DNA from 3 places in the Streptomyces sp. NBC_00358 genome. Region 1 is predicted to be linked to each of the others. Evidence: riboswitches for the same ligand, from Rfam matches in the RefSeq annotation. Region 1 holds a riboswitch; each other region holds the start of a gene.
The links. A riboswitch is a leader RNA that binds a small molecule or an ion and turns the genes downstream of it on or off. The one in region 1 is predicted to bind cobalamin.
Positions count from the first base shown of each region.

Region 2: another riboswitch for cobalamin. It lies ahead of OHT01_RS35490 (CbtB domain-containing protein); the one in region 1 lies ahead of OHT01_RS14305 (ribonucleoside-diphosphate reductase subunit alpha).
Region 3: another riboswitch for cobalamin. It lies ahead of OHT01_RS30285 (cobalamin biosynthesis protein); the one in region 1 lies ahead of OHT01_RS14305 (ribonucleoside-diphosphate reductase subunit alpha).

Region 1 is NZ_CP107976.1:3,452,828-3,459,218, reverse strand. It holds gene OHT01_RS14315 (putative Ig domain-containing protein) at 1-932, opposite strand, end outside; gene OHT01_RS14310 (ribonucleotide-diphosphate reductase subunit beta) at 1,313-2,332, opposite strand; gene OHT01_RS14305 (ribonucleoside-diphosphate reductase subunit alpha) at 2,332-4,713, opposite strand; cobalamin riboswitch at 4,848-4,996, opposite strand; gene mctP (monocarboxylate uptake permease MctP) at 5,207-6,391, opposite strand, start outside.
Region 2 is NZ_CP107976.1:8,285,468-8,291,858, forward strand. It holds gene OHT01_RS35460 (Gfo/Idh/MocA family protein) at 1-850, opposite strand, end outside; gene OHT01_RS35465 (type 1 glutamine amidotransferase domain-containing protein) at 993-1,688, opposite strand; gene OHT01_RS35470 (PadR family transcriptional regulator) at 1,903-2,478, opposite strand; gene OHT01_RS35475 (nuclear transport factor 2 family protein) at 2,561-2,953, shown strand; gene OHT01_RS35480 (ferredoxin) at 3,019-3,393, shown strand; gene OHT01_RS35485 (histidine phosphatase family protein) at 3,668-4,252, opposite strand; cobalamin riboswitch at 4,464-4,604, shown strand; gene OHT01_RS35490 (CbtB domain-containing protein) at 4,643-4,864, shown strand; gene OHT01_RS35495 (acyl-CoA dehydrogenase family protein) at 5,083-6,273, shown strand.
Region 3 is NZ_CP107976.1:7,096,024-7,102,414, reverse strand. It holds gene OHT01_RS30300 (lysozyme) at 1-254, shown strand, start outside; gene OHT01_RS30295 (inorganic phosphate transporter) at 431-1,672, shown strand; gene OHT01_RS30290 (hypothetical protein) at 1,693-1,911, shown strand; cobalamin riboswitch at 2,049-2,189, shown strand; gene OHT01_RS30285 (cobalamin biosynthesis protein) at 2,297-3,256, shown strand; gene OHT01_RS30280 (cobyric acid synthase) at 3,253-4,848, shown strand; gene cobN (cobaltochelatase subunit CobN) at 4,845-6,391, shown strand, end outside.

The DNA.
Region 1 (6,391 bases):
GACTCGGTCCAGCCGCGGGTGCTGGAGGAGGTGCTCAGCGCGGTACCGCCGACGGCGGTCACGTACTGGGAGGTCGCCGGGTACTCGGCGCCGTAGGCCTCGTCACCCGAGGAGACCGTGATGGCGACGCCCGGGTGCTTGAAGTACGAGGTGTCCTCGCTGGTCTGCGAGGAGGACTCGGAGCCGCCCCAGCTGTTGGAGACGAACTTCGCGCCCAGCGTGACCGCTTCGTTCTCGGCGATGCCGAGGTCGGAGTCGTTCGCGGAGCTCGCCTCGACGAGGATGATGTTGCAGTTGGGGCAGACGGCGCTGACCATGTCGATGTCGAGCGCCTCCTCACCCGCCCAGCCGGAGTCGTTCGTCGGCAGTGAGGTGGTCGAACCGGTCTGGCTGACCTGCTTGAAGCAGCCGCTGGCCACGGTGCAGGCGGACAGGCCGAACTGCGAGCGGTAGGTGGCCAGGTCGGCGGCGGCGTTGGGGTCGTTGTAGGCGTCGACCACGGCGACCGTCAGGCCGGAGCCGCCCGTCGAGGGCAGGTTGTAGGCGCTGTGCAGGTTGGCCGGGCTGAGACCGGACACCGCGGCGGCGGCGTCGGGGGAGACCTTGGCCGCGAGCTTCTGCGCGATGTCGGTGCGGCGCTGCGCGAAACACGACATCTGGCCGGGCTTCGTCGCCTCGGCGCACAGGTGCTTGGTCGCCACCTTCTGGCCGGCCTTGCCGGTCGAGTGGACCGCCTGGCGGGCGGGATCGGTCAGGGCCCCGGCGTTCTGGGCCGCCCGGGAGACGTGGGGGGTCGGTGCGGGCTGCGCGTCGGCGGGAGGTGCCGCGGCGAACCCGGCGAGGCCGAGGGCCAGGGCGGGGAGGGCGGTGGTGAGGAGTCTTCGCAGGCTCCGGGCCGGTCTGCCGGAGGGTATCGGGCGCTGTGAACGCATGGGGGTGTCGCCTCCATCGGTTCGAGGCCGGTGCCGCTCGGGCCGGGGTAGGGCCGTTCGCGGCGCCATAGCCGGAAGTGGGGGTTCTCGGCGCTCTGAACGGGCAGGCCCGTGACGCGCGTAGCGCGAACCGTGGAGAGACACGTCATGGGCATGCCAATTCAGTCGTCCTGGCGTGCCGTGGTGCGCGGCATGACGGGACGGCCAGAACCTAGCCGGGGTGAACGGCGCGCGAACAGCCGTGCCGGAAGAACTTTGCCGCTCCATGGACGGGGATTGGCCCGGTGATTGGAGGCGCGGGGGCAGTACGTGACGAAAGCCGGGCCCCGACAGGGGTCCCGGCCAACGTCGGTGACGAGCAGTCAGAATGTGAGGACCGGTCAGAAGTCCTCGTCGAAGTCGACCGTGCCCTCCACCGCGACCTGGTACGCCGACGGTCGGCGCTCGAAGAAGTTGGTCAGCTCCTGGACACCCTGGAGCTCCATGAAGGAGAACGGGTTCTCCGAGCCGTAGACCGGTGCGAAGCCCAGCCGCTGCAGGCGCTGGTCGGCGACGCACTCCAGATACTGGCGCATCGAGTCGGTGTTCATGCCCGGCAGACCCTCACCGCACAGGTCCCGCCCGAACTGCAGCTCGGCCTCGACGGCCTCGCGCAGCATGTCGGTCACCTGCTCCTGGAGCCGGTCGTCGAAGAGCTCCGGCTCCTCCTTGCGGACGGTGTCGACGACCTCGAAGGCGAAGCTCATGTGCATCGTCTCGTCGCGGAACACCCAGTTGGTGCCCGTCGCCAGGCCGTGCAGCAGACCGCGGCTGCGGAACCAGTAGACGTACGCGAAGGCCCCGTAGAAGAAGAGCCCCTCGATGCACGCGGCGAAGCAGATGAGGTTCAGCAGGAAGCGGCGGCGGTCGGCCTGGGTCTCCAGCCGGTCCAGCTTCTCCACCGAGTCCATCCACTTGAAGCAGAACTGCGCCTTCTCGCGGATGGAGGGGATGCTCTCGACCGCCGCGAAGGCCGCCGTGCGGTCCTCCGGGTCGGGCAGATAGGTGTCCAGCAGCGTCAGATAGAACTGGACGTGCACGGCCTCCTCGAAAAGCTGCCGGCTCAGGTAGAGCCGCGCCTCGGGGGAGTTGATGTGCTTGTACAGCGTCAGCACCAGGTTGTTCGACACGATCGAGTCGCCCGTCGCGAAGAACGCGACCAGCCGGCCGATCATGTGCTGCTCACCCGGCGTCAGCTTCGCGAGGTCGGCGACGTCCGAGTGGAGGTCGACCTCCTCGACGGTCCAGGTGTTCTTGATCGCGTCCCGGTAGCGCTCGTAGAAGTCCGGGTAGCGCATGGGACGCAGGGTCAGTTCGAAGCCCGGGTCGAGGAGGTTCTTCTCGGTGTTCGTGTCGGACATTACTGGCAGGCCTCGCAGGACTCGGGGTTTTCCAGGGAGCAGGCGACGGCGTCGGGGTCGGCCGCCTGCTGGACGGGGATGGTCTTCTCGGGCTGCGCCTGGGCCTGGGCCGCGCGGGCGATGCGCGTCGCCGGGCGGGAACGCAGGTAGTACGTCGTCTTCAGGCCCGACTTCCAGGCGTAGGAGTACATCGAGGAGAGCTTGCCGATGGTCGGCGTCTCCAGGAACAGGTTCAGCGACTGCGCCTGGTCCAGGAACGGGGTCCGGGCGGCGGCCATGTCGATCAGGCCGCGCTGCGGGATCTCCCACGCCGTGCGGTACAGGTCGCGGACGTCCTGCGGGACCCAGGTGAAGCCCTGCACCGAGCCGCTGGACTCGCGCAGCGCCTCACGGGTCTGCGCGTCCCACACACCGAGCTTCTTCAGCTCGGCCACCAGGTAGGAGTTGACCTGGAGGAACTCGCCGGAGAGCGTCTCGCGCTTGAACAGGTTGGACACCTGCGGCTCGATGCACTCGTACACGCCCGCGATGGACGCGATGGTGGCCGTCGGCGCGATGGCGAGGAGCAGCGAGTTGCGCATGCCGACCTCGGCGATCCGCTGCCTCAGGGCGGCCCAGCGCTCCGGCCAGTTCAGCTCGACGTCGAAGTGGTCCGGGTGCAGGACGCCACGCGCGGTCCGGGTCTTCTCCCAGGCGGGGAGCGGGCCGTTGCGCTCGGCGAGGTCCGCGGAGGCCTCGTAGGAGGCGAGCATGATGCGCTCGGCGATCCGCGTGGACAGCGCGCGGGCCTGCGGCGAGTCGAAGGGCAGCCGCAGCTTGAAGAAGACGTCCTGGAGACCCATCGCGCCGAGGCCCACCGGACGCCACTTGGCGTTGGAGCGGCCCGCCTGCTCGGTCGGGTAGAAGTTGATGTCGACGACGCGGTCGAGGAAGGTCACCGCGGTGCGCACGGTCTCGTCGAGCCGCTCCCAGTCGATGTCGTCACCGACGACGAACGCGCCCAGGTTGACCGAGCCCAGGTTGCAGACCGCCGTCTCCCCGTCGTCCGTGACCTCCAGGATCTCGGTGCACAGGTTCGAGGAGTGGACGGTGTGGCCCGGCTCCGCCGTCTGGTTGGCGGTGCGGTTGGCGGCGTCCTTGAAGGTCATCCAGCCGTTGCCGGTCTGCGCGAGGGTGCGCATCATCCGGCCGTACAGGTCACGGGCCGGGATGGTCTTCTTCGCGAGGCCCGCCTCCTCGGCCTTGCGGTACGCGGCGTCGAACTCGTCGCCCCACAGGTCGACCAGTTCCGGCACGTCGGCGGGGGAGAAGAGCGACCAGACGCCGTCCTCGTTCACCCGGCGCATGAACTCGTCCGGGATCCAGTGCGCGAGGTTCAGGTTGTGCGTACGCCGGGCGTCCTCACCGGTGTTGTCGCGCAGCTCCAGGAACTCCTCGATGTCGGAGTGCCAGGTCTCCAGGTAGACCGCGGCCGCGCCCTTGCGCCGGCCGCCCTGGTTCACCGCGGCGACCGAGGCGTCGAGCGTCTTGAGGAACGGGACGATGCCGTTGGAGTGTCCGTTGGTGCCGCGGATCAGCGAACCGCGCGAGCGGATACGCGAGTACGAAAGGCCGATGCCGCCCGCGTGCTTCGACAGGCGCGCCACCTGGTGGTAGCGGTCGTAGATGGAGTCCAGCTCGTCCAGCGGGGAGTCGAGGAGGTAGCAGGACGACATCTGGGGGTGCCGCGTACCGGAGTTGAAGAGCGTGGGGGAGGACGGCAGGTAGTCGAGGCGGCTCATCAGCCGGTAGAGCGCGGCGACTTCGTCCACCGACCGGGCCGTGTCGTCCTCGGCGAGACCGGAGGCCACCCGCAGCATGAAGTGCTGGGGCGTCTCGACGACCTTGCGGGTGATCGGGTGCCGGAGCAGATAGCGGCTGTGCAGCGTGCGCAGCCCGAAGTAGCCGAACCGGTCGTCGCCTTCGATGTCGATGAGCGCGTCGAGGCGGGCCGTGTGCAGCCGGACGAACGCGGCCGTGCGGTCGGCGATCAGACCCTCGCGGTGGCCGACGGCGACCGACTCGGAGAAGGTCGTGACGCCCTGGGAGGCGGCCTCCGCGGCGATGCTGATCGTGAGCAGGCGGGCGGCCAGCCGGGAGTAGGCGGGGTCCTCGGAGATGAGACCCGCGGCCGCCTCGGTGGCCAGTTCGCGCAGCTCGGCCTCGTCGGCGCGGGCGGACCGGCCGCGCAGCGCCGCGGCGGCGACCCGGCCGGGGTCGGCGGCCGTGAGGTCGGTGGTGAGATCGGTCAGGGTCCGCAGCAGCGCGGTTCCGGGACCGTCGGTCTCCACCCGGGCCTGCTGCGCGGTCACTGAAGCCGGATCGGCTGGCGCGATGGTCACGTGGGGATCTCCCTCGCTCGGCACAGGGCCCTACGGGGCGGAGCGGGGCACACGAGAGCGCTTCTGGGCAGCAGCGCACCGCGTCCACCGGCCCATTCCGCGAGGCCCGGACGTCGTCGGCACCCGGGCCGGACGGCCGGGGCGCGCTGTCGGCAGGTCCTCGGACTGACGCGAGTGCGGGCACGCGAATACGCGAACACGCACAGGTACACCGTTGCGGGACAGTTCCGGATTCGCACCGGATTCCCCTGCGGCGACAGCGACCATGAGCATACATCTTGTGCCGGGCCTCGGGAGTGCCCCCACATGTTGTGTCGGGTCGGAGTTCTGGAGCACTACGGAGCGTGCTGGATCGCCAACTCGTAGGTGTGCCCGGCCCGCACGGCGACGGCCCGCACGGCGACGGCCCGCACGGTGATGGCCTGCGAGGCGACGGGCCGCGTGGCGACGGGCCGCCGGTTCTCGTCCGGCGGCCCGTCGTGCGGCGCTGTCGCTACAGGCCGGCGTCCGCCGTGGCCGGCGGGAGCTCCGTCTCGACCCCCGGGTCCCCCGCGTCGGCCGTGTAGTCCTCCGGCGAGGTCTCGTCGATGCCGTCCGGCGCGTTGAACGCCCTCAGGGCGAAGGTGAGGACGACGGCCACGGCCAGGTTCAGGACGAACGCGGTCAGGCCGATGTAGCCGATCTCCCCGATGCCGGGGATCTCCTTCGAGCTGCCGCCGAAGTGCTTCTGGGTCGGCGAGGCCACCCCGTAGGCGGCGATCGTGCCGTAGAGCATGCCGACCGCCCAGCCGCCCAGCAGCGCCCAGCGGTGGAACCAGCGGGTGAACAGCCCGCCGACCAGTGACGGGAAGGTCTGCAGGATCCAGATGCCGCCCAGCAGCTGGAAGTTGATCGCGACGGTCTTGTCCATGGTCAGGACGAAGACCAGCGCGCCCACCTTCACCAGGAGCGACACCAGCTTGGAGACCTGGGTCTCCTGGCGCGGGGTCGCGTTCGGGTTGATGAAGTCCTTGTAGATGTTGCGGGTGAAAAGGTTCGCGGCCGCGATGGACATGATGGCCGCCGGCACCAGCGCGCCGATGCCGATGGCGGCGAAGGCCACGCCCGCGAACCAGTCGGGGAACATGTTCTCGAAGAGCTGGGGGATGGCGAGCTGGCCGTTGGTGACCTTCACCCCGGCGGCGATCGCCATGAACCCGAGCAGGGCGAGCAGGCCCAGCATCAGCGAGTAGAGCGGCAGGATCGTGGTGTTGCGCCGGATCACCTCCCTGCTGCGGCCGGACAGCGTCGCGGTGACCGAGTGCGGATACATGAACAGCGCCAGCGCCGAGCCGAGCGCGAGGGTGGCGTACGTCCACTGGCCCGCCTGCGCGGGGACGAGTCCGCCGGCGCCCGCGGCCGTGTACTTGGCGCTCGCCGCCTTGAAGATCTCGTCGAAGCCGCCCAGCTTGATCGGGATGTAGATGATGGCCACCGCGATCACGATGTAGATCAGGGTGTCCTTCACGAACGCGATCAGGGCGGGGGCCCGCAGCCCCGAGGAGTAGGTGTACGCGGCCAGCACGCCGAAGGCGATGAGGAGCGGCAGGTCCTTGACGAACCAGTTGGTGCTGTCGCCGCCGCCCACGCCCATCACGTCGAGGACGGCCTGGATGCCGACCAGTTGGAGCGCGATGTA
Region 2 (6,391 bases), 4.8 Mb from region 1:
CGCCCCGGGTGCCGTGGATCTCGAACCCGTAGGTGTTCTGCTCGCCCACCGAGACCCGGCTCGCCTCCAGGACACCGCGCGCACCGGAGGCGAAGCGCAGCAGGCAGTTGACGTAGTCCTCGTTCTCCACGGGGGCCGGCTCGCCGCCCGTGGCGCGCGGGTGACCCTCCGTCGCGCCCGTCGGTCGGGCCCGCAGCGGCACGAAGACCGCGGTGTCGGCCGTCAGCGCCTCGATCTCGCCGAGCAGGAAGCGGGCCAGGTCGACGCCGTGCGAGGCGAGGTCCCCGAGGACGCCTCTGCCGCCCCGCTCCCGCTCGTAGCGCCAGGTCAGCGCGCCCTCGGGATGCGCCGCGTAGTCACTGAAGAGGCGGATACGCGCGTGCGTGACATCGCCGATCGCGCCGGAGGCGATCAGTTCGCGGGCCGCCACCACGGCGGGGGCGCACCGGTAGTTGAAGCCGACCGTGCCCCGGACACCGGCCTCGGCCACCGCGTCCGACACGGCCCGCGCGTCGTCGACGGTCAGCCCCACCGGCTTCTCGATCCAGATGTGCTTGCCCGCCCCGGCCATGGCCACACCGATCTCACGGTGCAGGAAATTCGGCGCGGTGATGCTCACGGCCTCGACCCGCGGATCGGCGACGATCTCCCGCCAGTCGCGCACCGCGGTGGCGAAGCCGTACCGTTCGGCGGCCTCTTCGGCCCGGCCCGGCACCTCGTCGGCGACGCATACCGGTTCGGGACGCAGGGCGAGCTGCGGAAAGTGGTGGAGTACGCGGGCGTACGCCTGGGTGTGCACGCGCCCCATCCAGCCGAACCCGACGACGGCGACACCGAGCGCACGCACCATGATCGCCCTCCTTCGGACCGGTCCGACCCGCGACCAGGCTAGGACCTGCCCCGGTCGAGCACGGCGCAGACGCGGGAACCGTCGGCGTCCTCCACCGTGATCGACCGGGCAGGTCCTGGGCGAGAGGGGCGCGCCGTCGCCGTCAGCCCAGCTTCTTCAGCAGTTCCGCCGCGAGCGGGGCGGCGGAGGCGGGGTTCTGGCCCGTGACGAGGTTGCGGTCGACGACCACCTTCGGGACCCAGGGCTCGCCCTCCTCGAAGTCGACGCCCGCCGCGACGAGCCGGTCCTGGAGCAGCCACTTGGCCTTGTCGGCGAAACCGGCCTGGGTCTCCTCCGCGTTCGTGAAGGCCGAGACCCGGTAGCCCGCGAAGGAGTTGGTGCCGTCCTCCCGGGTGGCGGCCAGCAGCGCCGCCGGACCGTGACACACCACCCCGAGCGGCCTGCCCGACTCCAGCGCGCGGGTGAGCAGCCGGCCGGACTCGGTGTCGGTGGAGAGATCCTCCATCGGGCCGTGGCCGCCCGGGTAGAAGACGGCGGCGTAGTCGTCGAGGTCCACGTCCGAGAGCTTGAGCGGCTGCCGCAGCTCGGTCATGGAGGCGAGGGTGCGCGCGACCTTGTCGGCGCCCTCCTGGCCACCGTTGAAGTCGGGCGCCAGGCTTCCCTGGTCCACGGTCGGCACGACCCCGCCCGGCGTGGCGACGACGACGTCGTACCCGGCCGCCTTGAATGCCTCGTACGGGGCCGCCGCCTCCTCGGCCCAGAAGCCGGTCGGATGCGAGGTGCCGTCGGCGAGCGTCCAGTGATCGGCGCCGGTCAACACGAAAAGGATCTTCGACATGGTGTGATGCTCCGAGGGTGCGGGCCCTGGTGGACCGGGAAGGGACTGCGTTCGGACGCCCTGACGGTCCGCGCGCGGAACGGCGGGGCGGCGCTGCAACCGACCGTATGCGGGCCGGACGCTGGGGACCAACACGGAACCGGCTCGCGGCCGTGGGCCGTCCGGGGGAGCGCGACCATGCTTCGGCCGGGACGGCGCGCCAGGTCGCGCGTTCCTAGGACCTGTCCTCGCGGGCGAGGGACGCGCGCCGTTCCAGCACCCGCAGCGCCCGCTCCGCCCAGTCGATGATCGCCTGCTCGAAGGCGCGTCCCCCCAGAAGGGTGAGATACGGTCCGACGCGCTCGGCCCCGTCGAGGTACTCCTCCTCGGTGCGCCCGCCGAGCATGCGGGCGCCGATCCGGTCGTAGTGCGCCAGTTTGGCGCGCGACCACTCCAGCCGCTCGGCGACCGCAGCCCGTACGGCGTCGGCGTCCCCCTTGTCGAGGGCGTAGACCTTGACCATCAGTTCGTCGCGGATCGCCGTGGGTCTCGCCGGCCCGGCGGTGAAGGCGGACAGGGCGTCGAGCCCCGCCGGGGTCAGGGAGAACACCCGCTTGTTCGGCCGGCGTTCCTGTCGCACGAGCCGGGCCTCGATGAGTCCCTCGGACTCCATCCTGTCGAGTTCCCGGTAGAGCTGCTGCGGGGTCGCCATCCAGAAGTTGGCCACCGAGGCGTCGAACCCCTTGGCCAGGTCGTAGCCCGACGCCTCGCCCTCCAGGAGCGCGGCCAGTACCGCGTTGCGCAATGCCATCCGGCAAGGCTAGACGGCATGCGTCCACAGGACTAATCTTATCCGCACCTAATCAACTAATTGACTAAGAGAGGCGGGCGCGATGAACTCCTTCCGCAAGGCGGTGGAGGCCGGAGACCTCGGCGCGGTCGAGGAGCTGCTGGCCGACGACGTCGTGTTCACCAGTCCCGTCGCCTTCAAGCCCTATCCGGGCAAGGCGATCACCGCGGCCATCCTGCGCGGCGTCTGGAGGGTCTTCAGCGACTTCCGCTACGTCCGTGAGATCGCCGGGGCCGACGGCCGTGACCACGCGCTGGTCTTCACGGCCAAGGTGGGCGACAAGGAGATCAACGGCTGCGACTTCCTGCACTTCGACGAGGACGGACTCATCGACGAATTCACGGTGATGGTGCGCCCGTTGACGGCGGCACAGGCGCTCTCCGAGGCGATGGGCGCGCAGTTCGAGCAGATCTCCCGGGAAGCCGCCGGTGCGTGAGGTCCAGGTCCCGGACTGTTTGACTCGCGCTGTTTGAACCGACTTCCTCCGGCTACCCGCCTGTTGTGACGACGACGACTTCACAGCGGGAGCTCTTCCGGTTCCTGGAGGACAGCTTCACCTGCGCCCAGGCCTGCACCGAGTGTGCCAGGACCGCCGCGCTGCGCGCGAGCCTCATGGATCCCGACGGGCCCAAGAGGCAGGAACTCGCACGCCGACTGGGCACTCTGTGCGCGGAGGTGTGCGAGGCCACCTGCCATGTGCTGTCCCGTCAACCGGCGCACAGCGAGAGGGATGTCCGCGCCCAGCTGGAGTGGTGCCGCGACGTCTGTCTGGAGTGCGCCGACGCGTTCGACTGCTGCCCCGGCGCGGAGACCGCGGCGAAGACCTGCCGTGAGTGCGCCCAGGCGTGCGCGGACTTCATGGCCACGCTGCGCTGAGGGCATGGGCCGCCCGGGCCACGGCCTCGCGGCGCCGACAGGGGCAGGGCGGGCCACGACTCCGGTGCGGCTACGACTTCGCGGCCAGGGAGTGAGCTGCCCGGGCCACGGCTCCACGGTGCGGGTCAAGCCGGCGCGGGCCACGACTCCGAGGGTCACGACTCCGCGGGCAGGGCAGGGACTCCTCCGGGGAATTCCGTGGTGCAAGCACATTCGTGGTGCAGGCACATCCGTGGCGTCGGCAAGTCCGTGGCGTCGGCGAAAGGGGTCCGGGTCAGGCTGGTTCGGTGAGCGGGCGTCCGGCGCGGACGTTCCAGCGCCCCGCGCGCCCGCTCAACTCCGTGACGGTCAGCGGCGGTACGTCCACGCGCCAGAACGCCGATTCCGGCGCCCCCAGCACCCGTACCACCAGGGCCCGTACGACCTCGGGCTCCACCACCGCCACGGTGCGGCCGTTCAACTCGGCGGCCACGTCCAGGTGTTCCGCGATCCGGTCGCAGAACGCCCGCACCGACTCCCCGCCGTGCGGCGCCGACGCGGGATCCGCGAGCCACCCCGCCACCGCCTCCGGCTCCTTCGCGCTCACCTCGGCCAGTGTCGACCCGCGCCAGCGGCCGACATCCAGGCCGGCCAACTCCGGCACCTCGACGCCGCCGTCGAGCCCGAGCGCCGCGGCGGTCTGCCGGCATCGCGCGGTGGGCGAGACCCACAGCCGGCCCCCGGCCGGCACCGCACCCGCACCGGCGGCCCGACCCGCGGCCCGCAGGCCCGCGGCGTCCACCGGGCTCCCGTCGTCGAAGCGGGCCTCGCGCAGCGCCTCGCTGATCGCCGCGGAGATCAAGATCACTCGGCTTGTCATGCCATCACTCTCGTGCGGTGTGGACCGGGCTCGTGCGCCGGGCCCACGCATCGGACTCGACGGTCGTGGACGGTGGGCGGGCGGATGAGCGGACGGAGCCCGGAGGTGAACTCCTCGGCCACGCAGGGTGGTTGCCGGACTTCCCGGCGCTCGGGGCGCGCATGATGTGGGGCGTGCGCCCTTGGCCGGGGCGCGGTCTCGCGGTACGGTCACGTGGATATTGACGACGGTTCGGCGGAAGCCCGGTGGAAGTCCGGCACGGTCGCGCCACTGTAAGCCCAGCACTCGTCACTCCGGCCAGGGGTGAGCGAGGCGGGGCAAGTCAGACCCGTGACCGTCGTCCTGTGCACCACCGAGACGGGACGCGAGTTCCCCAGGAGGTTCTGCCCCATGGCGCAGTCCGTCGTCCAGCCGACCGTCACCCCCACCGCCGTTCCCGCCAAACTGCCGATCGGTGCGATCCTGCCCTGGGCGGCGTTCTTCGGCGTCCTGATGCTGGTCCTGCTCTACTTCGTCGGCGCCGAACAGGGCGCCACCTCCCTCGTGTCCGGCGAGAACGTCCACGAGTGGGTCCACGACGCCCGCCATCTGCTCGGCTTCCCCTGCCACTGACGGCGAAGGGGAACGTACGAGCCACGATATTCGGCGCGGTCCAGGAACCTGGCCCGCGTGAGGGGGCGGTGCCCGGTCGACCGGGCACCGCCCCCTCACGTACGCGGAGGGTCGGCACATCTCGCGGAACGGGCGGCCACGTCATCGGCATTCCCAATTTCTGAAACACGTTCTACGGTGTGCGCCGTCAGGTCTGGCCCGGGGAGGCAGGAGGCGCCGTGCATCTCGAATACACGCCGGAGCAGCAGCGGTTGCGGACCGAACTGCGGCTCTACTTCGCCGAGTTGGTGCCGGACAACGCCTACGCGCGATATGGCGATCCGGCGGCGCAGAAGCGCTTCTACCGCGAGACGATCCGCCGGCTCGGCACGGACGGCTGGCTCGGGGTCGGCTGGCCCAAGGAGTACGGCGGGCGGGGCCTGAGCCCGATGGAGCAGTTCATCTTCTTCGACGAGGCGGCCCAGGCCGGGGTGCCGCTCCCGTTGATGGCGCTCAACACCGTGGGACCGACGATCATGCAGTTCGGTACCGAGGAGCAGAAGGCGTACTTCCTGCCGAAAGTCCTCTCCGGTGAGCTCGACTTCGCGATCGGCTACAGCGAACCCGACGCCGGGACGGACCTCGCCGCGCTCAGGACCAGAGCCGTACGGGAAGGCGACGAGGAGAGCGGCCACTACACGGTCGACGGCCAGAAGATCTGGACGACCAACGGCGACACGGCCGACTGGGTGTGGCTCGCCGTCCGCACCGATCCGGACGCCCCGCCCCACAAGGGCATCACCATGCTCCTCGTACCGACCTCCGACCCCGGCTACTCGTGCACCATCATCAACACACTCGCCTCGCACGACACCACCGCGAGCTACTACGAGAACATCCGCGTCCCCGCCACGCGTCGGGTCGGCGAGGAGAACAAGGGCTGGCGGCTGATCACCAACCAGCTCAACCACGAGCGCGTCACCCTCGCGGCGCACGGCACGATGGCCATCCGCGCCCTGCACGACGTCCAGCGCTGGTCGATGGAGACCAAACTGGGCGACGGCCGCCGCGTCGTCGACCTCCCCTGGGTGCGCCGGCTGCTCGCCCGGACGCACACCAGGCTGGACGCCATGAAACTCCTCAACTGGCGGATGGTGAACGCGGTCCAGGACGGCACGCTCACCCCGCAGGACGCCTCCGCCGTCAAGGTGTACGGCTCCGAGGCGCGCCGGGACGCGTACGCCTGGCTGATGGAGATCGTCGCGGCCCCCGGTGTCCTCAAGGAGGGCTCCGCCGGTGCCGTCCTGCACGGCGAACTCGAACGCGGCTACCGATCGGCCGTGATCTTCACCTTCGGCGGCGGCAACAACGAGATCCAGCGGGAGATCATCTCGTGGATCGGACTGGGGATGCCCCGGGTGCGGCGCTGACGCGCTGTGCCGTACTCGCCGTAGCCGGCGTTGTTGACGAGGACGCCCCACCGAGCCGTGCTCGGCCTCCACAGCCTGCTTCATGGACGTCTCGTCGGTCACGTCCAGGGCAGGATGC
Region 3 (6,391 bases), 3.6 Mb from region 1:
GCGAGACGGGCCTGCGCCCTGTGATTTACACCACAACGCATTGGTGGAACACCTGCACCGGCTCCAGCCGGACATTTGCCGCGGATCACACGCTGTGGCTGGCCCGTTACGGCGCGACGGACACCGGAGCGCTGCCCGCGGGGTGGTCCGCGTGGACCTTCTGGCAGTACGGCAACAGCGGCAGCCTGCCGGGTGACCAGAATCTCTTCAACGGATCCGCGGCCCGGCTCAAACAACTCGCCCTGGGGCGCTGACCCAAGCGGAGCACGAGATTCCGCATCCGTTCGAACCCGGGGGGTCGCCCCTCCGACACAAGCGGAGGGGCGATTCGCTCTTCGGGACACCGCGAAGTACGACCCAGTTCATCTTCCGTTCACCCAGGTTGCCTACGGTCCACCTGCCACTGACGTCCAAACAGAAGCCTGGGTAAATGGAACACATCACGCTCCTCCTCGGAATCGTGATCGTCACCGCTCTCGTGTTCGATTTCACGAACGGTTTCCACGACACCGCCAACGCGATGGCCACCACCATCTCGACGGGCGCCCTCAAGCCCAAGGTCGCGGTGGCCATGTCCGCCACCCTCAACCTTGTCGGCGCCTTCCTCTCGGTGGAGGTCGCCAACACGATCTCCAAAGGCCTCGTCGACGAATCCGGAATCAAGCCGGAGGTGATCTTCGCCGCGCTCGTCGGCGCGATCCTCTGGAACCTGGTGACGTGGCTCGTCGGACTTCCCTCCAGCTCCTCGCACGCCCTCATGGGCGGCCTGGTCGGCGCCACGATCGCCTCCGCCGGTACCGGCGCGGTGCACGGGGACGTCCTGGTCGGCAAGGTGCTTCTGCCCGCCGTCGCGGCCCCGATCGTCGCCGGTGTGGCCGCCATGGTCGCCACGCGGCTGTCGTACAAGCTGAGCGGTGACGCCGACACCAAGGCCACCAAGAAGGGGTACCGCGCCGGCCAGATAGCCTCCGCGGGCCTCGTCTCGCTGGCCCACGGCACCAACGACGCGCAGAAGACGATGGGCATCATCACCCTGGCCCTGGTCGCCGGTGGCGCCGTCGCTCCCGACGCCGACCCGCCGGTCTGGGTCATCCTCTCCGCCGGTCTCGCGATCGCGCTCGGCACCTACCTGGGCGGCTGGCGCATCATCCGCACGATGGGCAAGGGCCTGACCGACCTCCAGCCGCAGCAGGGCTTCGCCGCCCAGACCAGCGCGGCCACGGTCATCCTGGCCTCCTCGCACATCGGCTTCTCCCTCTCCACCACGCACTCGGTCTCCGGCTCCGTGATGGGCGCGGGCCTCGGCCGCAAGGGCGGTGTGGTCCGCTGGTCCACCGCCAAGCGGATGGTCGTCGCCTGGGTCCTCACGCTGCCCGCCGCCGCCCTGGTCGGCGCCGGTGCCGAGTGGGTGACCGGTTTCGGTGCCTGGGGCACCGCGCTCGTCGCCGTCTTCCTGGTCGGCTCCAGCTTCGCGATCTGGCGCCGCTCGCGCCGCGAGGTGATCGACCACAACAACGTGAACGACACCGAGGAGCCCGCCGGTGTGGTGACGCAGGCCATCGCCGCCGTCACCCCGCCCCCGGCCGGCACCGTGACCGAAGGTCTCACGGCCACCATCCCGGCTCCCGCCGAACCCGCGGCGGCCCCGTCGACGCCGTCCGCCGTGGCCTGAGAACCGAAGGAAGCAACAGCATGAACATCGACTGGTCAGCCCTCGGGTCCGTCTTCGGGGTCAGCCTCGGAGTGACCGTGGCCCTCGTCGCCCTCTTCACCCTCGGCGTCGCCGGCCTCTCCAAGAAGGAGTCGGCCCAGGGCGGTTCCGCGGTCGCGGCGGCCACCGGCGCGTACGTCTGCTTCGCGGCCTGCGCCGCGGCGGTGGCGTACGGCATCTCCCTGATCATCACCAAGTAGCCCGGAACGGGCGGCCCGGCACCGGGCCGCTCCGGGCGACACCGCGCGTGGGGTGCGGGACGGATCACCGTCCCGCACCCCACGCGTATGTGGGCCTGCGCACACTGTCCCCCCGCAGGTCAACAGCCAGTTGACGGCCGTTCTCACCCCGTGGTGGACTGCCGGAGCCAAGTACGGCGGCATGAGAGGAAGCCGGTGCGAATCCGGCGCGGTCCCGCCACTGTCATCGGGGAAGGAACTCCCCGGGAGCCAGGAACTCTCACCGCCGGTCTCGTCGAACCAGGGCGTGGACACCCTGAGTGAGGACATATCGCCATGCGCGGCTGCCCGTTGCCCGTTCCGCTGAGTACGAGGGTTCCACTCCACCAGACCGCGGGCTGACCCCGTGCGAGCCGATCGCGTCTTCGCGTACGGCGCCGCCGCCGGCCTTCTCGGCGACCTGCTGCTCGGCGATCCCCGCCGGGGGCATCCGGTCGCCGTGTTCGGGCGGGCCGCCGCGGCCGTCGAGCGGACCCTGTGGCGGGACCACCGCGGGTGGGGCGCCCTGCACACGGCCGTCTGCGTGGGCGGTGCCACCGCACTCGCCACGCTCGCGAGCCGTACCGTACGCGCCTCGCCTGCCGCCTCCGTCGCCCTGACCGCCGCAGCCACCTGGACCGTCGTCGGAGGCACCTCCCTCGGCCGGGAGGCGCGGGCGGTCGGCGGCGCGCTCGCGGCCGGTGACCTCGACACCGCCCGGGAGCTGCTGCCGCGTCTGTGCGGCCGCGATCCGCAGGCGCTGGACGCCGACGGGATCGCGCGGGCCGTCGTCGAGTCCGTCGCCGAGAACACCTCCGACGCCGTCGTCGGCGCCCTGGTCTGGGGCGCCGTCGCCGGTGTGCCCGGACTCGTCGCCTTCCGCGCCGTGAACACGCTCGACGCCATGGTCGGGCACAAGTCCTCGCGGTACCGGCGCTACGGCTGGGCCTCCGCCCGGCTCGACGACGTCGCCGGCTGGCCCGGAGCCCGGCTCACCGCCGTCCTCGCGGCCGTGGCCGGGTCCGACCCGCGGGGCGCCGTGCGCGCCTGGCGCGCGGACGCCTGCAGGCATCCGAGCCCCAACGCCGGGCCCGTGGAGGCCTCCTTCGCGGGCGCGCTCGGCGTCCGGCTCGGCGGCACCCTCTCGTACGGGGGACGCGTCGAGCACCGGCCCGTGCTCAACGAAGCGGGGCGCGCCGTCCACACCCACGACATCGAGCGGGCCGTACGGCTGTCCCGGCGCGTCGGCCGGCTCGCGCTCGGCGTGAGCGCCGCCGGACGGGTGCTGCTCACGGTCCTGCTCACCAGGAAGGGGCGCACCGCATGAGCGGGGGGCTGCTGATCGCCGGGACCACCTCGGACGCAGGAAAGAGTGTCGTGACCGCCGGGATCTGCCGGTGGCTGGTGCGCCAGGGCGTCAAGGTCGCGCCCTTCAAGGCGCAGAACATGTCCCTGAACTCGTTCGTGACGCGCGAGGGCGCCGAGATCGGGCGGGCGCAGGCCATGCAGGCGCAGGCCGCCCGCGTGGAGCCGACCGCGCTGATGAATCCCGTGCTGCTCAAGCCGGGCAGCGACCGCAGCAGTCAGGTCGTCCTGATGGGCAGGCCGGTGGGCGAGATGAGCGCGCGCGGGTTCTTCGGGACGTCCGGACCCGCCGGGGAGCCGCTGCCGGGCGCCGGGGCACCCGGCGAAAGGCTGCGCGGAGGACGCCAGGAAGCACTCCTCGGGACGGTCCTCGACTGTCTCGCCCAGTTGCGGGGCACGTATGACGCGGTGATCTGTGAGGGGGCCGGCAGCCCGGCCGAGATCAATCTGCGGCGCACCGACATCGTGAACATGGGGGTGGCGCGGAACGCGGGGCTCCCCGTGCTCGTCGTCGGCGACATCGACCGGGGCGGTGTGTTCGCCTCGTTCTTCGGGACGGTCGCCCTGCTGTCGCCCGAGGACCAGGCGCTCGTCGCCGGGTTCCTCGTCAACAAGTTCCGCGGGGACGTCGGCCTGCTGGAGCCCGGCCTCGACATGCTGCACGGCCTCACCGGGCGCCGCACCTACGGTGTGCTGCCCTTCCAGCACGGTCTGGGCATCGACGAGGAGGACGGGCTGAGGGTCTCGCTGCGCGGGGCCGTCCGCGAGTCCACCGTCTCCTCCCCCGTCGGCGCGGACATCCTGCGGGTCGCCGTCTGCGCGGTCCCGCTGATGTCCAACTTCACCGACGTGGACGCGCTGGCCGCCGAACCGGGCGTCGTCGTGCGGTTCGTGGACCGGGCCGAGGAACTGGCCGACGCGGATCTCGTCATCGTGCCCGGGACCCGGGGCACGGTGAAGGCACTGGCATGGCTGCGTGAGCGCGGCCTCGCGGACGCGATCGCGCGCCGGGCCGCCGAGGGCCGTCCCGTGCTCGGCATCTGCGGCGGCTACCAGCTCCTCGGACAGCACATCGAGGACGAGGTCGAGTCGCGCGCCGGTCGGGTCGACGGGCTCGGACTCCTCCCCGTACGCGTGCGGTTCGCGCGGGAGAAGACGCTGACGCGGCCGGTCGGCGAGGCCCTCGGCGAGCAGGTCGAGGGGTACGAGATCCACCACGGCGTCGCCGAAGTGACCGGCGGCGAGGCGTTCATCTCCGATGACCGTGGACACGGCCTGGACGGGTGCCGCGTCGGCTCCGTCTGGGGCACGCACTGGCACGGCTCACTGGAGTCGGACGGTTTCCGGCGGGCCTTCCTGCGCGAGGTGGCCGCCTCCGCGGGCCGCCGCTTCGTACCGGCGGCCGACACGTCGTTCGCGGCGCTGCGCGAGGAGCAGCTGGACCGGCTCGGCGACCTGATCGAGGAACACGCGGACACGGACGCGCTGTGGCGGCTCATCGAGTCCGGCGCGCCGCAAGGACTGCCCTTCATTCCACCGGGAGCACCCGCATGAGCACAGTGTTGTTGTTGTCGACCGCCGACACGGACCTGCTGGCGGCCCGTGCCAGTGGCGCCGCCTACCGGATCGGCAATCCGACCCGGGTGGACGTCGCGGACGGACTCGCCGCGCTCGTCGAGGGCGCGGACGTCGCCGTCGTACGGCTGCTCGGCGGCAAGCGGGCCTGGGAGGACGGGCTGGCCTTCCTGAAGGCGTCCGGCATCCCGACCGTGCTGCTCGGCGGCGAGTCCGTCCCGGACGCCGAGCTGATGGCCGAGTCGTCGGTGCCCGCGGGCGTGGTGGCGGAGGCGCTGCGCTATCTCGTCGAGGGCGGCCCCGCCAACCTCGCCGAGCTGGCCCGGTTCCTCTCCGACACCGTGCTGCTGACGGGTGAGGGTTTCGAAGAGCCGCACAGGACAGCCGAGTTCGGTGTCCGCGGCGAGCGTGAGTTCGTCGAGGGCCGGCCGACCGTCGGTGTGCTGTTCTACCGGGCGCACGAGCTGTCCGGGAACACCGCGTTCGTCGACACGCTGTGCGAGGCGATCGAGGCGCGCGGCGCCAACGCCCTTCCCGTGTACTGCGGTTCACTGCGCGGAGCCGACCCGGCCCTCTACGAGATCCTCGGCCGGGCCGACACCCTGGTCGCCACCGTCCTCGCGGCGGGCGGCACCCACGCCTCCGAGGCGTCCGCGGGCGGCGACGAGGAGGCCTGGGACATCGGAGCGCTCGCCGACCTCGACATCCCGGTGCTCCAGGGCCTCTGCCTGACCTCGTCGAAGAGCGCCTGGGAGGCGTCGGACGCGGCGCTGTCCCCCATGGACGCGGCGATGCAGGTCGCGATCCCGGAGTTCGACGGCCGGATCGTCACCGTGCCGTTCTCCTTCAAGGAGCAGGGCCCGGACGACGTCCCGGTCTACGTAGCCGACCCCGAGCGGGCCGCCCGGGTCGCCGGAATCGCCCTGCGGCACGCGCTGTTGAAGCACAAGCCGAACGCGGAGAAGAAGCTCGGGATCGTCTTCACCGCCTATCCGACCAAGCACTCGCGGGTCGGCAACGCGGTCGGCCTCGACACCCCCGCCTCGGCGGTGCGGGTGCTCGACGCGCTGCGCGACGCCGGCTACAGCCTCACCGAATACCCGGACAACGGCGACGAGTTGATCCACCGGCTCATCGCGGCCGGCGGCCACGACGTCGAGTGGCTGACCGAGGAACAGCTCGCCGCCGCCCCGGCGCGCGTGCCGCTCGCCGACTACCGGGCCTGGTTCGACACGCTCGACCCCGACCTGCGCGCGGGCATGCTGGAGGCCTGGGGCGAGCCGCCGGGTTCCCTCTACACCGACGGCGACGACATCGTGCTGGCGTGCCTGGAGTTCGGGAACGTCGTCGTGATGATCCAGCCGCCGCGCGGCTTCGGCGAGAACCCGATCGCGATCTACCACGACCCGGACATGCCGCCGTCGCACCACTACATGGCGGCCTACCGCTGGCTGGAGAACAGTTTCGGCGCGGACGCCGTCGTGCACATGGGCAAGCACGGCACGATGGAGTGGCTGCCAGG